One region of the Paenarthrobacter sp. Y-19 genome, then DNA from elsewhere that is predicted to be linked to it. Evidence: riboswitches for the same ligand, from Rfam matches in the RefSeq annotation. Region 1 holds a riboswitch; each other region holds the start of a gene.
What was found. Region 1 has a riboswitch for cyclic di-AMP ahead of PYR64_RS10785 (NlpC/P60 family protein). Riboswitches for the same ligand answer to the same signal wherever they lie in the genome.
Positions count from the first base shown of each region.

Region 2: it holds a riboswitch for cyclic di-AMP, as region 1 does, so the genes downstream of both, PYR64_RS21440 (NlpC/P60 family protein) here and PYR64_RS10785 (NlpC/P60 family protein) in region 1, are expected to answer to the same signal.
Region 3: it holds a riboswitch for cyclic di-AMP, as region 1 does, so the genes downstream of both, PYR64_RS01785 (hypothetical protein) here and PYR64_RS10785 (NlpC/P60 family protein) in region 1, are expected to answer to the same signal.

Region 1 covers NZ_CP119414.1:2,295,979-2,300,614, forward strand. The annotation lists gene PYR64_RS10770 (metal-sensitive transcriptional regulator) at 1-161, shown strand, start outside; gene PYR64_RS10775 (heavy-metal-associated domain-containing protein) at 178-405, shown strand; gene PYR64_RS10780 (heavy metal translocating P-type ATPase) at 408-2,687, shown strand; gene PYR64_RS10785 (NlpC/P60 family protein) at 2,766-3,533, opposite strand; cyclic di-AMP (ydaO/yuaA leader) riboswitch at 3,537-3,735, opposite strand; gene PYR64_RS10790 (heavy-metal-associated domain-containing protein) at 3,975-4,292, shown strand; gene PYR64_RS10795 (hypothetical protein) at 4,567-4,636, shown strand, end outside.
Region 2 covers NZ_CP119414.1:4,536,511-4,541,146, forward strand. The annotation lists gene PYR64_RS21430 (NCS2 family permease) at 1-1,106, opposite strand, end outside; gene PYR64_RS21435 (copper resistance CopC family protein) at 1,221-1,853, shown strand; cyclic di-AMP (ydaO/yuaA leader) riboswitch at 2,004-2,195, shown strand; gene PYR64_RS21440 (NlpC/P60 family protein) at 2,199-2,990, shown strand; gene PYR64_RS21445 (FAD-binding protein) at 3,095-3,775, opposite strand; gene PYR64_RS21450 (universal stress protein) at 4,193-4,636, shown strand, end outside.
Region 3 covers NZ_CP119414.1:355,004-359,639, forward strand. The annotation lists gene PYR64_RS01775 (aminotransferase class V-fold PLP-dependent enzyme) at 1-940, shown strand, start outside; gene PYR64_RS01780 (glycosyltransferase) at 973-2,004, opposite strand; gene PYR64_RS01785 (hypothetical protein) at 2,177-3,034, opposite strand; cyclic di-AMP (ydaO/yuaA leader) riboswitch at 3,038-3,225, opposite strand; gene PYR64_RS01790 (HAMP domain-containing sensor histidine kinase) at 3,334-4,636, opposite strand, start outside.

The sequences.
Region 1 (4,636 bases):
CTCAGGTCGCAGCAGTGAATAAGGCGTTGCACGCGGTCAGCCTTGGGCTGCTCGAGGAGCATATAGGCCACTGCGTGGTAAATGCCGCCGCCGAATCAGATGCGGCCGGCGAAGCCAAAGTGAAAGAAGCGACAGAGGCCATCGGACGCCTGCTGCGCTAGAAAAGAGGAGACTGCCATGAGCGTCACCACGAACGTCAACATCTCAGGCATGCACTGCAACCATTGCATTGCTTCAGTCACCGAAGAGCTCCAGGAGCTTGAAGGTGTCGAGGGAGTGGCTATCGACCTGAACAAAGACAGCATTTCCCGCGCCGTCATCACTTCGAGAGCGGAGCTGGACACACGGCAAGTCCAAGAGGCCATCGCTGAAGCCGGCTACGCTGTCGTCCCCGACAGGGTCTGAGCGTGGCTACGGAAACTCTAGCTACCGGCACCCGGGTCATTGAACTGGACATCCAGGGCATGACCTGCGCCTCTTGCGTTGCCCGGGTGGAACGCAAGCTGGGAAAACTTGACGGCGTCGAGGCGAGCGTGAACCTTCCGCTGGAGTCCGCGCAGGTCACTGTCCCGGACTCCATCACGGACCAGCAAATCCTGGACACCGTAACGGCAACCGGTTATTCGGCGGCGCTGAAGGCATCAGGAGGCTCCCGGGATGTACAGGACGCCGACGCCGGGACGACCATGGCGGAGGGACTGCTCGAAGGAGACCGGGAAACCAGGTCGGCCGGGTCGGTGCTGCTTCCGCGGCTGCTGCTCGCTGCGGCCCTCACATTACCGGTCGTCGTCATCTCGATGGTCCCGGCAGTACAGTTTCCGCATTGGGGATGGGCCGTCTTCGCACTGAGCCTTCCCGTCGTCAGCTGGGCTGCATGGCCGTTCCACCATGCTGCGGCTGTCAACGCGCGCCACTTTGCGTCAACGATGGATACGCTGGTTTCCATCGGGGTCAGTGCTGCTTTTCTATTCTCTGCATGGCAGCTGTTCGCTGACCCAAACCTGACCGCGCACACGGGAATGGCGATGGATGCCCATGCCCTGTACTTCGAAGTCGCGGCCGTCGTGACCACTTTCCTGCTGCTCGGCCGCTTTTTGGAAGCAAACGCGAAGTCGCGGGCAGGAAGCGCACTTCATGCCTTGCTGGACCTCGGGGCGAAGGAGGCTACGGTCCTCCGGGACGGCGTCGAGTCCCGGATTCCGGCGGACCGTCTCGAGCCCGGTGACGTGTTCGTCGTCCGCCCCGGCGAGAAAATACCCACCGATGGTTTCGTTGTCGAAGGCCAAAGTGTGGTGGATACATCCCTGATCACCGGAGAATCATTGCCGGTCGATGTAGGTGTTGATGACACCGTGATCGGCGCAACGATCAATGCCAACGGGCGGTTGCTGGTCAAGGCAACCCGGGTGGGCAGTGAAACGACTCTCGCGCAGATGGGGCGGCTGGTAAGCCAGGCCCAGAGCGGAAAGGCCCCGATTGCCCGGCTGGCGGACCGGATCAGCTCTGTTTTTGTCCCCGTCGTGCTGGTTCTCGCCGCAGTGACCTTCGGCGCATGGTTCTTTTCCACTACTGATCTGCAGCACTCCTTTACTGCTGCGGTGGCGGTTCTGGTGATTGCGTGCCCCTGCGCGTTAGGGCTGGCCACGCCGACCGCATTGCTCACGGGGACCGGCCGTGGCGCTCAGTTGGGCATACTCATTAAGGGCCCACAGGTCCTGGAAGACACTCGGACCGTAGACACCATCGTGCTGGATAAGACCGGCACCGTAACCACAGGCCAGCTCTCCGTTTCCGGAGTGCACTCCTTTACTTCGGCCACCGAAGAAGAGATCCTTTCCTTGGCCGGAGCAGTCGAGGTTGCCAGCGAACACCCCATTGCTCATGCCATCGCACGCGCAGCGACTGAGAAGGCGCCTCTGCTGCCTGTCGCAGGGTTTTACAGTGCACCCGGCGGGGGCGTCCGAGGAACCGTCAACGGCCGGTCGGTCGTTGCCGGCCGGGCGGCCTGGCTGGTGGAGAACGGTATTAACCCGGCGCCGGACCACTACGAAGCTCTGTCCGCCCAGGAGCAGTCCGGAGCGACTGTCATCTGGGTCGGCGTAGACGGGGAGCCAACAGGCCTCATTGCGCTGAAGGACACCCTCAAGCCCGGCTCTGCCGCCGCGATCGCGCAACTCAAGGAGCTGGGACTTAGGCCGATACTGCTGACCGGCGACAACGCCTCGGCTGCCTCGGCAGTGGCAGCGCAAGTGGGCATCCCCGCAGAAGACGTGCTCGCCGGCGTGCTTCCCGAAGGCAAGGTTGAGGCTATCCGCGGGCTGCAGGCCAGCGGGGCCACTGTTGCCATGGCCGGGGACGGGGTGAATGATGCGGCGGCGCTGGCCCAGGCCGACCTTGGCATTGCCATGGGCAGCGGGACGGATGTCGCCATCGCTGCCGCGGATCTTACGGTCATGGGAAGTGACCTGGGCCAGGTCGCGCAGGCCATCAAACTGTCCCGTCGAACCTTGGGGACGATCAAGACCAACCTGTTTTGGGCATTTTTCTACAATGCCGTCGGCATCCCGGTCGCCGCCCTGGGGCTGCTCAACCCGATGATTGCGGGGGCCGCGATGGCAGCCAGTTCAGTTCTGGTGGTCTGCAACTCACTGCGGCTGCGCCGTTTCGGGCGGCCTCACAAGGTGTAGTCCCCGGTGTCAGCAAGGGATGCTGAAGGCCTGTGAGTCACCGCCCCCAAGGCAGTGACTCACAGGCCCCTCAGCGCTTTACTTGCCGGCCCGGACGAAGGTGACGGCGCCCTTGGAGGTCATCCAGGTCAGCGGGTGGACGGCGGTTTCGTTCTTGCCGTTCAGGCCGGAGCTGAGGACCTGGCCGTTGCCAACATAAATTCCCACGTGCCCGGGTTGCATCACCATGTCGCCGGGCTGGGGATCGGCAACAACGGTGCCGTAGTTCATGAACTGCATCGGGCCGAGGTCTCCGACCGGGATCCCTGCAGCGTTGAGTGCGTTTTCCACCAGCCGTGTGCAGTCCTGGATCATGCCGATCTGGGCATAGGCGGAGGAAACCATGATGGCGTTGACGCCGCCGGCGGCCGGCGCCCCAACAGGAGCCGCTGCAGGCGTGACGGTGATCTGCGCCTTAGCCTTAGCAGGTGCAGCCGGCGCGGTGACGGCAGGGGCTGCAGGCGCCTCAGCGACGACTGGCTTGGCTACTGCTACGACGGGCGCAGGCGTGGTCTCCACGGCAGGACGCTCGAAGGAGATTTGGACTGTGGCGTCCGCGCTGAGGGGAGTCTGTACCTGGCTGGTGAGTTCCAGGTTCGAGGTCGGCTCCGCATCGCGCTGAGTCGGGGCCGCGGCTGCCTGCGCGGCGATACCGCTGGTCAGGACAAGGCCGGACGCTGCCGCGATGACAGCGGCCTGGCGGCCCACACCGCCGGCGTTTGCAGCGACGGATTTGGACAGTACCGCGAGGGCGCTGGTCTGGACAGGGACCGCACGGCGGCGGCCGTGAGCTTTGCGAATGGGCATGAAAGGGCCTCTCCCACTGCCTGCGAGGTTAGCTGTCGGATTCGGATGGGAGACACCCGGCCGGGCCGGTACGCAAAACGCACCAGACACGGCTTCACCCCAAGACCCGCTTTTAAGCAGGCCGTTGTTGGGTTCCCCGTCTCTGCCGGACGAAAGTTGCGAACGGATCCCGGGCAGCGGCAGAGTTAGGCAATCGACTCGGGAGTGCCGCATTCGGCGAAACCGGCACGGCTTAGACCGTAGTTCACACAAGCAGCATTTGTCACATTTGAATAACGGCGAGTCCGACGTCACACGTGTCCCATTTGTTGGAGATACCCCCCAGGGGTAAGCTATGGGTGTTGTCAGTGAAGTGGTATGTCCCGGCAGTGCACCGCACCGCCTCTCACAGCCGTTCAACCCCAGCGCCCATTACTCCTTCGTCAAGGAATGGAAACTGACATGTGTGGAACCGAAAACCGTACCCAGCTGCCGCTGGCCTCCTCCGCATCGGGGTGCAGCTGCTGCTCGACCGAAGCCTCCTCTGAGCCCACCACAGCCGCAGGCACCGGCGCCGTTGAATTCGCTTTGGATGGTCTGACCTGCGGGCATTGCGTGCAGACTGTTGAGAAGGCCGTCGCTGCCCTTGATGGTGTGGAATCGGCCTCCGTTGATCTCGTCCCCGGCGGCCGCTCCCGCCTGCTGGTGGGAGGCAGGGCCGATGAGGCAGCCGTGCGGGAGGCTGTCACCTCCGCTGGCTACACCCTTGCCAGCACCTAACATCCGCACTTCCACACTTCCACTGCGGACCTCCTCCCGGGGGCGTTGTGCACCCCGGGAGGAGGGCAATGGACGGGCCACCGGTCCCGCTGGCACACGGGCGGCCGGAATCCGCTCCTGAACAGGCGTCGCGGATCGCCCCGTTCATCACTAGCCGGTGGAAACAGTGAAACCAAATCCCATCCAGACGCGTTGAAAAGGCGGTAACCGGAAGGGACAACACCCCCTTGCCGGTACCCTTATGACATCGAACCTGCACGGAAAGGAGGAAGTTGTGACTACGACACCCTATGGTCGCTTCACCGCCTTCCTCCTGCGGGCAGGATTCCTGACCGCGGCCCTGG
Region 2 (4,636 bases), 2.2 Mb from region 1:
AAGAGAACGCCGGTCACGATCGAGGCCAGGCCGGTGCGGGCACCCTCGCCGATGCCCGCGCCGGATTCAACGAAGATCTGGTTGGAGGAAACCGAGGCCCCGCCGCCGACGATGGCACCAAGGGCGTCCACCTGCAGCACGCGGTCCACGTTCGGGATGTTGCCGTCCTTGTCCACCGTTCCGGCCTCATTGGCCAGGCCCACCATGGTGCCCATGGCGTCGAAGAAGATGCTCAGCAGGATCACGAATGCCAGCAGCGCCGCGGCGATGAAGCCGAGGTGTTCGAAGGCCCCGAAGGGGTTGGCCTTGCCGATCAGGGAGAGGTCCGGAGCGCCCCACTCCGACAAAGTGGGGGCCACCAGGGACCAGCCACGGGGGTTGACGTTTTTGCCATCGAAGCTGGGGCCGATGTGGAGCGTGAATTCGAGGATCGCAGCCAGAGCGGTGGAGACCACGATGCCGATCAGGATGGCGCCTCGGACCTTGCGGACCACCAGGGCGATAGTCAGGATCAAACCGACGGCAAACACCAGAGTGGGCCAGCCCATGAGCTTCCCGTCAACACCGAGTCCCAGCGGAACCGTCGTGCCCGCAGCGTCCGGGATGCGCCGGACGAAACCGGCGTTCACCAGGCCGATCAGGGCAATGAACAAGCCGATGCCCACCACGATCGCCGTCTTCAACGCCTCCGGCACAGCCTTGAATACCGCGGTGCGGAAGCCGGTAAGCACCAGGATGAGCATCGTGACGCCGGAGAGGACAACAAGGCCCATCATGTCCGGCCAGGTCAGCTGCGGGTGCGAGGCCACGGTAACCGCGACGAACGCATTCACGCCCAGCCCGGTGGCCACAGCGAAGGGGTGCTTGGCCCAGGCGCCCATGAGGATGGTCAGGATGCCGGCGACGAACGCCGTGGTGGCTGCGACCGCGGTGAAGCCCAGGGAAGCTCCGCTGGAGTCTGCCCCCGAGAGGATCAGCGGGTTCAGCACAACGATGTAGCTCATGGCGAAGAATGTCGCGAAGCCGCCACGGATTTCCCTTGAGTACGTGGAGCCACGTTCGGAAATCTTGAAATAGCGGTCCACTGCAGAACCTTGTTTAAGCATGAAGGTCTCCGGGTATTGGGGGGAGTGTGCTCTCAAATCCTATGCCGTTGAATGTGGGAGCTTCGGACCATTCCCCTAGTCTGTAAGGAAGCCAACACTAGGAGAAACCGCCCCATGCGTACCATCCGCCCGCTTCTGGCCGCCGTCGTCGCCGCCCTTGCCTTCGCGTCTGCCCTGCTGTTTTCCGCGGCTCCGGCGTCCGCGCACGATGTCGCGGAATCCACAGCGCCGGCGAACGGTGCAACCGTGGCTGAAGTGCCGGCGTCGGTCTCCATTACGTTCAACAACCGGCCGCTGGCCATCGGATCGGGCGTCTCCGTAACCTCCGGCGGCGAGAACTGGGCAGACGGGCCGGTCGAGATCATCGACAGCCAGGCCGTGCAGAAGCTCCGGGCCGGCGCGCCGGCGGGGGAGTACACGGTGGTGTGGCGCGTTGTCAGCTCCGATTCGCACCCCATCGAGGGCACCTTCAAGTTCACGGCCACAGCGGGAAGCACGACGGCGGCAAGCGGCTCGGCCGCCCCCTCGGCGTCCGCTTCGGCCACCTCGGGATCGGTGCCGTCCGCAGGTACGGCTCCTCCGGGAACAGTTGGCAGTTCGCCCGCCGCAGATGCGTCCCAGCCGTTCCCCTGGAGCATTGTTGTCATTGCGGTTGTTGCGGTTGCGCTCGTGATCTTCCTCGCCGTTACAGCCCGCAGGAAACTTGCCGGATCGGATGACGAAAACCGCCCGGAAGCCGCGGAATAGCGGGCTTTTCTACGTAGCTGCGAATATCTCGGTTCCGTTACCGCGACACGCCAAAGCCGCAGTCCTCGTTACTTAAATGTGACTTCGACGGGATCATCGCGTACGGTAGTACCTGTGCCTGTTCCACGTAGCGGGCACTTCCGGCCTGATTGCCTAGCTCTGCCGCAGTCCGGAATCCGTTCGCAGACAAACCTACGGCAGAGACGGGGAACCCATTTTGGGCCGCTTTCGAGCGTGCCTTGGGGTGAAGTCACGAAGCTTCCGCTGAACAGCGGGGGACAGTGGCCGGGTGACTCCCATCCGAATCCGACAGCTAACCTCGCAGGCATCGGGAGAGGCTCTTTCATGTCTTCACGCATTCTTCGCGGCCGTCGTAAGGCGGACAGCGTACGTCCTAATCCGTTCATCTCCATCTCCAAGGCAGTTGCCAGCAACGCTTCCGGCGCTGGCCGCCAGGCAGCTGTTATCGCAGCAGCTTCCGGACTCGTTCTGACCGGCTCTGTCGCTGCACACGCTGCAGAGGCTCCGGTCCAGCGCGATGCCAGCCCCGCCACGGTCGCCGAGACCGCTTCCGAGGCCCCCACCAAGGTTGTTACCGCTCTTTCTACGGCTACCATCAACTTCGAGCGTCCGGCTGTTGCTTCCGTTGCAGCTCCGGTCATCGAAAAGCCGGCTCCTGTAGTTGAAGCCCCCGCTGCCAAGCCGGCTGCCGTTACCGCTGCCGCAGCTGCGGCTCCCGTAGCTGCCCAGGCTGCAGTTGCAGCTCCGGCCGCTGTTGCACCTGCTGCTGCTCCTGTAGCTGCTGCTCCCGCTGCCGGCGGCGTCAACGCTGCCATGGTTGCCTCGGCTTACGCCCAGATCGGCATCATGCAGGACTGCACCGCCATGGTTGAGCGGGCCCTCGGTTCCGCCGGCATTCCGGTTGGCGACCTCGCCCCCATGCAGTTCATGAACTACGGCAAGGTTGTCAGCGACCCGCAGCCGGGCGACATGATCGTCCAGTCCGGCCACGTCGCCATCTACATCGGCAACGGCCAGGCAATCAGCGGTGGAATCAACGGCAACCAGACGGGCATCCACCCGATCAGCTGGTTGACCGCTACTGGTCCCATCACGTACGTACGCGCTGGCGCATAAGCCTCACGCTTCAACGCAAAGGCCGGTGTCTCCGAAGATCATCTTCGAGGACACCGGCCTTTGGCGTTTAAACTTCGTGTTGCGGCTGCCGTGAATGATGCCGGCTAGGCGATGGCGATACCCGGGCCGCCCGGGAGCGCCACTTTGGTGGAGATTGCCTGGCCCACTGCCTTGGCTTGCCGCAGGACTTCCTTGGGGCTGGGCGTAATGAGCTCGCCCACGCCCACCAAGTGCATTCCCACTGCCCGCATCGCGGAGACCAGGTTCTGCCCGACGGCGATTCCAAGTTCGGCCAGCATGCGGCGCAGCTGGCTCTGGGCGCAGCGTGTGACCACAATATGGTCTGCCAGGAGAACCCCGTTGGCGGTGTGGACTGCCCACTGTCGCGGGGCGGATTCGAGGGGGCCAGAGGCATGGAGACCGCTCCGGGTCATGCTTGCGGCGAGCCCGTACCCGATGTGCTGGGTTGGGTCCGCGCCCAGGAAATCCAGGCGGACGGCCCTGGTGGTGCTGCGTACGTCCAGATGGTGGCTGGCCGCGTAATTGCGTAAGTGGCGGAGGATTTCGTTGCGTTCCTGGATGGACGCGGGATCGGTGACCTCGCAGCGTTGAAGCATGCCTGTGTGGACCGCCGGGCCGGTGGCTGACAGGGCACCGAAACCATCCACCACTATGGAGCCCACGCCGTAGCGGCTGAGTTCACTGGCAACTGCCAGGCCGGACAAGCCGGTTCCTATGACCACGGTGGTTGTGCGTTCCGTGCCGGAATCAGGCGCGTGTGACACTGCTTGGTTCCTCCTTGACGTGTGTGCCTTGCGGCATCGCGTGGGATCGCGTCCGAGTTCCCCAAGCGGCCGCAAATAAATGGCCGGAGTGTGCTGTAGGACACGTTCGCCGGCCATTCGGTGACTCGAACACTACCGAACTTTTTCGCGCATGGATAGCCTTCCCTGACAGCGTGTTCCGCGTGTTCATCAGCAGCACAAAAACGGGGTCCGGAAACCGAGCCCCGACCGTTATACACATACAGCCGAGCCACCTTGATTCGGCCCTGCCGACCGAGAATAGTGGGCATTGGACAGGGAAATTCCGGATTTCCCTGCCCCTGGCCATTGACAATCGAGCCCTCGAGGAATCCGATGCGGAAAACCTCTGGCAGAATGGCCGGAACATCAAGCAGTAGGTGGAGAGGCGGGCCCCAAATGGACCAGCACGGCAGACACAGTGAAGAGCCACAGGACGGCGAGGGCCTGGCAGTGGCACCGGGCGGCATCGTCGTGGGAGTGGACGGCTCGGAACACGGGCAGTGCGCCCTGGTGTGGGCAGCACGTGAGGCCGAACGCAGGCAGCTTCCGCTGCACATCGTCACGGCGTACTCGGTTCCTATTTTCGCCGCCTCAGGACTCGACGGCGGATACGCCACCGTGGACGATTCGGTCATTCGCGAGGGCGCGGAGGCCATTGTCAAGCAGGCCATGGACAAGGTCGCCCGATACTCCATCGACGTTGATGCTTCCGTCGAAAACGGCGACGCAGCAGGCGTGCTGCTGGATCTTTCCGCTGAGGCAGCGCTCCTGGTTTTCGGAAGCCGTGGCCGCGGCGGTTTCGTAGGTCGTCTGCTGGGTTCAGTCAGCAGCGCCTTGCCC
Region 3 (4,636 bases), 1.9 Mb from region 1:
AGCGGGACGACAGTTTTTGATGGATGAGGCAGGCTGGGACCTGGACTCGTTGGGACTCAACGGCGGGCCGCGCATCACCACTTTTGCCGGCAGGGAGCGCCACGCCGCCGTGGACCTGGCGCTGCGGTATCTGGGTTTGGGAGCATGCGTCCCTGTTGAAGCGGACCGGCAGGGAAGGATCATTCCCGAAGCTTTGGCTGCGGCCATGGATGAGCAGCCCGGACCGTCGCTGGTCTGCCTGCAGGCGGGCAACCTGCACTCCGGCGCTTTCGACCCGATGGAAGAAGCCATTGCGGTGGCCCACGACCGCGGAGCGTGGGTCCATGTTGATGGTGCTTTTGGTTTGTGGGCAGCCGTCAGCCCCACCCTGAGGCCGAGGCTGGCCGGCGTCGAGGAGGCAGATTCCTGGGCCACGGATGCCCACAAAACCCTGAACGTTCCCTATGACTGCGGATTGGCGATCGTCTCGCGGCCGGAATCCCTCCGCCGCGCGTTCAGTGTCCACACCAGCTACCTGATCGCCACGGAAACAGGCCTGGGGGATCCGTTGGAGAAGGTTCCTGAGATGTCCCGGCGCGCACGCGGCATCCCGGTGTGGGCTGCGTTGCGGCAGCTGGGCCGCTCCGGTGTGATCGCCATGGTGGACAGGCTCGCAGCGAACGCACGGGCGTTGGCGGAAGGCCTGGCCGCTATCCCTGGGGTTGAGATCCTCAATGACGTGGTGTTCACCCAGGTGTCCGTGAGCTTCGGCAGCGATAACCGGACCCACAGGATCACGCAGCGGCTCATGGCCGAGGGGGCGGTGTGGATGTCTGGATCTTCCTGGCGCGGCCGGGAAATCCTCAGGATCTCGGTGAGCAACTGGACCACGGACGCCGGGGACGTTGCAGCGTCCATCGCAGCCGTCCGTGGCGCGGTTGAGGCGGAACCTGAAGAATAGACGCCCGTTACTGTGCCCTGGCCTGCGGCAGCTCAATGCTGGGGACGGTGGGCGGACTTCTGCCCGCGCAGGACGACGCGTAACCCTGCGGCCACCCGGGCGGCCGATCCCGTCAGAACCAGCGCGGTCAGGGCGCCCGGCAATAAACCGAGGGGATTGGACGTCAGCAGGACAACAACGACGAAGACCGCAGCCCACCCCAGGGCGCGAAGTACTCTGCCGGGAATACCGCTTCCCGTTTCCGCCACCGCACCGAGCTCCCTCCTAAGCTCACGGACGGGGACCCGTCCCCGGGCGAGGTCGCGCATCAATCGCGCCATGCCGCGCAGATCGGCGAAGGCTGTCCGTACGACGTCGACGCTTGAGTTGGGATCGTCAGTCCAGTCCACGGGGACCTCGTGGACGCGCAAACCGCAGAGCTCGGCGTCGATCATGAGTTCAGTGTCAAAGAACCAGCGGTCGTCTTTGATGTAGGGGAGGAGCTTGCGTGCGGCGTCGGCCCGGATGGCTTTGAAAGCGCACTGGGCATCGGAGACGTGGGCGCCCATGAGGGTCCGCAGCAGGGCGTTGTAGCTGCGGGAAATGATCTGCCGCTGCGGGCTCAGGTTCGTGTGCGAGGCCGGTGACAGCCGGGTGCCGACAGCGACATCCGAGTGCCCGGAGAGCAGCGGGGCCAGCAGGGGTGCCAAGGCGGAAAGGTCGGCCGGCAGCTCGGCTTCCATGTAGGCCAGAATGGGCGACGGCGAGTTTTGCCAGACCTGGCGGAGTGCGTTCCCACGGCCTCTGTCCTGGAATCGGACGACGAGAAGTTCGGGCAGTTCCCGGGCCAGGCGCTCGGCTATCCGAAGCGTACCGTCCGTACTGGCGTTGTCGGCAACAGTGATCCGGAACGCGTGCGGCAGTGACTCCATGAGGTGGCCGTGCAACCGGCGGAGGTTCGCCTCTAGCCGCGCTTCCTCGTCGCAGACGGGCACGGTGAGGTCCAGGACAGGAACCCGGGCGGGGACGCCCACGCCCGGGTCCTGCGGGTGGTGGACTACGGTCCCTGGATCCGTGATGGTCATGGATCCAGAATGAAGGATCAGATTATGAACGCTTTAGGCGGAAGCTGTGACACTACTGTGAGCCCCGGCAAGCACCTGTGAAAACGAAAGAAGCCGCCCTGGTTCCCGCCATCCGCTCCAGTAAGAACTGAGGCAAACGGCGGAAGCCGGGGCGGCAATCAAACAGCTTGGCTTAGTACCAGTTGTTGGCCAGGTGGAAGGCCAGGGCAGCTGACGGGGATCCGTAGCGTTCCTTGATGTAGTTCAGGCCCCACTTGATCTGGGTCTGGTAGTTGGTCTGCCAGTCAGCGCCGGCAGAAGCCATCTTGCCGGCCGGAAGGGACTGGACAATGCCGTAGGCGCCGCTGGAGGCGTTGGTGGCAGTGGTCTTCCAGTTGGATTCCTTCTCCCACAGCGTGTTCAGTGCCGTCATTTCGGCGGCGCTCCAGCCGTAGCTGCCCAGAATGCTGGCGGCGTAGGCCTTGGCAGCAGCGGGGTCATCCACAGCCTTGGGAGCTGCTGCGGCGGCTGCGGCTTCTGCGGCGGCGGCAGCAGCGGCGTCGGCTGCCTGCTTTGCGGCAGCGTCAGCGGCGGCCTTTTCGGCGGCAGCCTTTTCTGCGGCGGCCTGGTCGGCTGCTGCTTGTGCGGCGGCGGCCTGATCGGCAGCGGCTTTGTCGGCGGCAGCCTTGTCAGCGGCAGCCTTTTCGGCGGCGGCTTTGTCAGCTGCGGCCTTGTCGGCGGCAGCCTTCTCAGCTGCGGCCTTCTTGGCTGCTGCGGCTTCCTCGGCGGCCTTGTTGTTGCTGGCCTCGGCGGCGGTCCGGGCTTCGGCCACGCGGCTTGCCTCAGGGAGAGTAAGAGCTGCGTTGGCGGCGGTTCCGAGCGATGCAACGCCCAGTGCAGCGGCTATAACACCGGCTACTACGGACATGCGTGCACCGGACTTGCCGTCACGGGCTGCCTTCTTGAGGACTGACTGCGACTTGGTCGACGGGTTGTCGTTATGGTCGCGGTGACGCGCGGAATGGCGCGTCTGATCGTTGAATTCAGACATGTGTGATTACCTCTCAGCGCCTGCGGAGTTAGCTGTCGGGTTCGGATGAGGTCATCCGGCCGCGCATCACGCTGCGGCTTCACCCCAAGGGCCGGCAATAAATGCCTGGGCCCGGAGACTCTGGGTCCCCCGTCTCTGCCTCGGAGAAAGTACGGACTCCGGGAAGTGGCAGAGCTCGGCGCATCCCGGATGTGGGCCAGTTGGGGCGACCCACCCTTTCGACGGTACAGGAGGTTTCTGCAGAAGTCACATTTAGGTAACAGAGATCACGACGACGGTGAGTCGCCTTGCCGGGATCGTTACAGTTGTCCGCCGCTCACGGTTGGAAGCCTCACGGCGAACTCCGTACGACCCGGACGGGAGGTCACTTCGACGCTTCCACCATGCGCTTCCACTATGGATTCCACGATCGACAGGCCCAGGCCTGACGTTCCTTCCGACCCCGACCGCGCTGCGTCGGCCCGGGCAAAGCGGGAGAAGATCCGGCCTTGGAAATCGTCCGGAATGCCGGGCCCGTTGTCCGTCACGGTCACCACTGCACTGCCGTCGGCCGAGAGCATCACGCCGGTGACAACCGTAGTTCCGGGATCTGTGTGCTTCCTAGCGTTCGAGAGCAGATTGGCCAGCACCTGGTGGAGCTGCGTGGCATCGCCGCGGACGGTGATGGGTTCATCAGGCAACGAGAGCTGCCAAATGTGGTCCGGGGCCATGACTTTCTCGTCGCTCACTGTCTCAACCACAAGGTGGGTCAGGTCCACATCGGTGACCTTGACCGGTTGGCCTTCATCCAGCCGTGCAAGCAACAGGAGGTCCTCCACCAGCGTGGTCATGCGCTCGGACTGGCTTTGGACCCTGGCCAGCGACTTCCTGCCGTCGTCCGTGAAGTTTTCGGTCATCCGCAGCAACTCGGTGTAGCCGCGGATGGCGGTCAGCGGGGTACGCAGTTCATGGGAGGCGTCCGCTACGAACTGCCGCACCTTGGTTTCGCTTTCCTGCCGGGCTTCCAGTGCGCTGGATACGTTGTTCAGCATTTGGTTCAGGGCGTAGCCGACGCTCCCTACTTCAGTGCCGGGATGGGAAGCCGACGCCGGGACCCGCACCGCAAGTGCCACCTCGCCGGCGTCGAGAGGGAGGCGTGAAACCTTGGTGGCGACTTCGGAGAGCTGCTCAAGCGGCCGCATGGTTCGCCGGATAATCACCGTGCCAACCAGGCCGATCACCACCAGACCGCCCAGCGATACCAGCACCATGGTCCAGACCAGGGACGCCTCGGCGGTCTGCTTGTCCGCCAGCGGCAGGCCCGTCACGATCACGTCGTCGTAGTTTGTTGTCACGGCCACCAGACGGTAGTCGCCGTTGGACAGGGAACGGTCCACAGGGCGGCTGTCCCGGGGGAGTGTCAGAAGTACCTGCTCGTCAGCGTCCGAAAGGGAGACCCTCTTGCCCTGGGCGTCGATCAGGCCTGAACTCCGAACAGTTGATCCGTCGATCCGGGCGTTCAGCGTCCCGGCGGCCTGGCCGCGGGCCTCCAGCGGATCCGGCCTCCCGGACGGTGCGTTCGGAAAGCTCGACGGCGGCCTGCCGAACTCGTTCGCGCGGCTG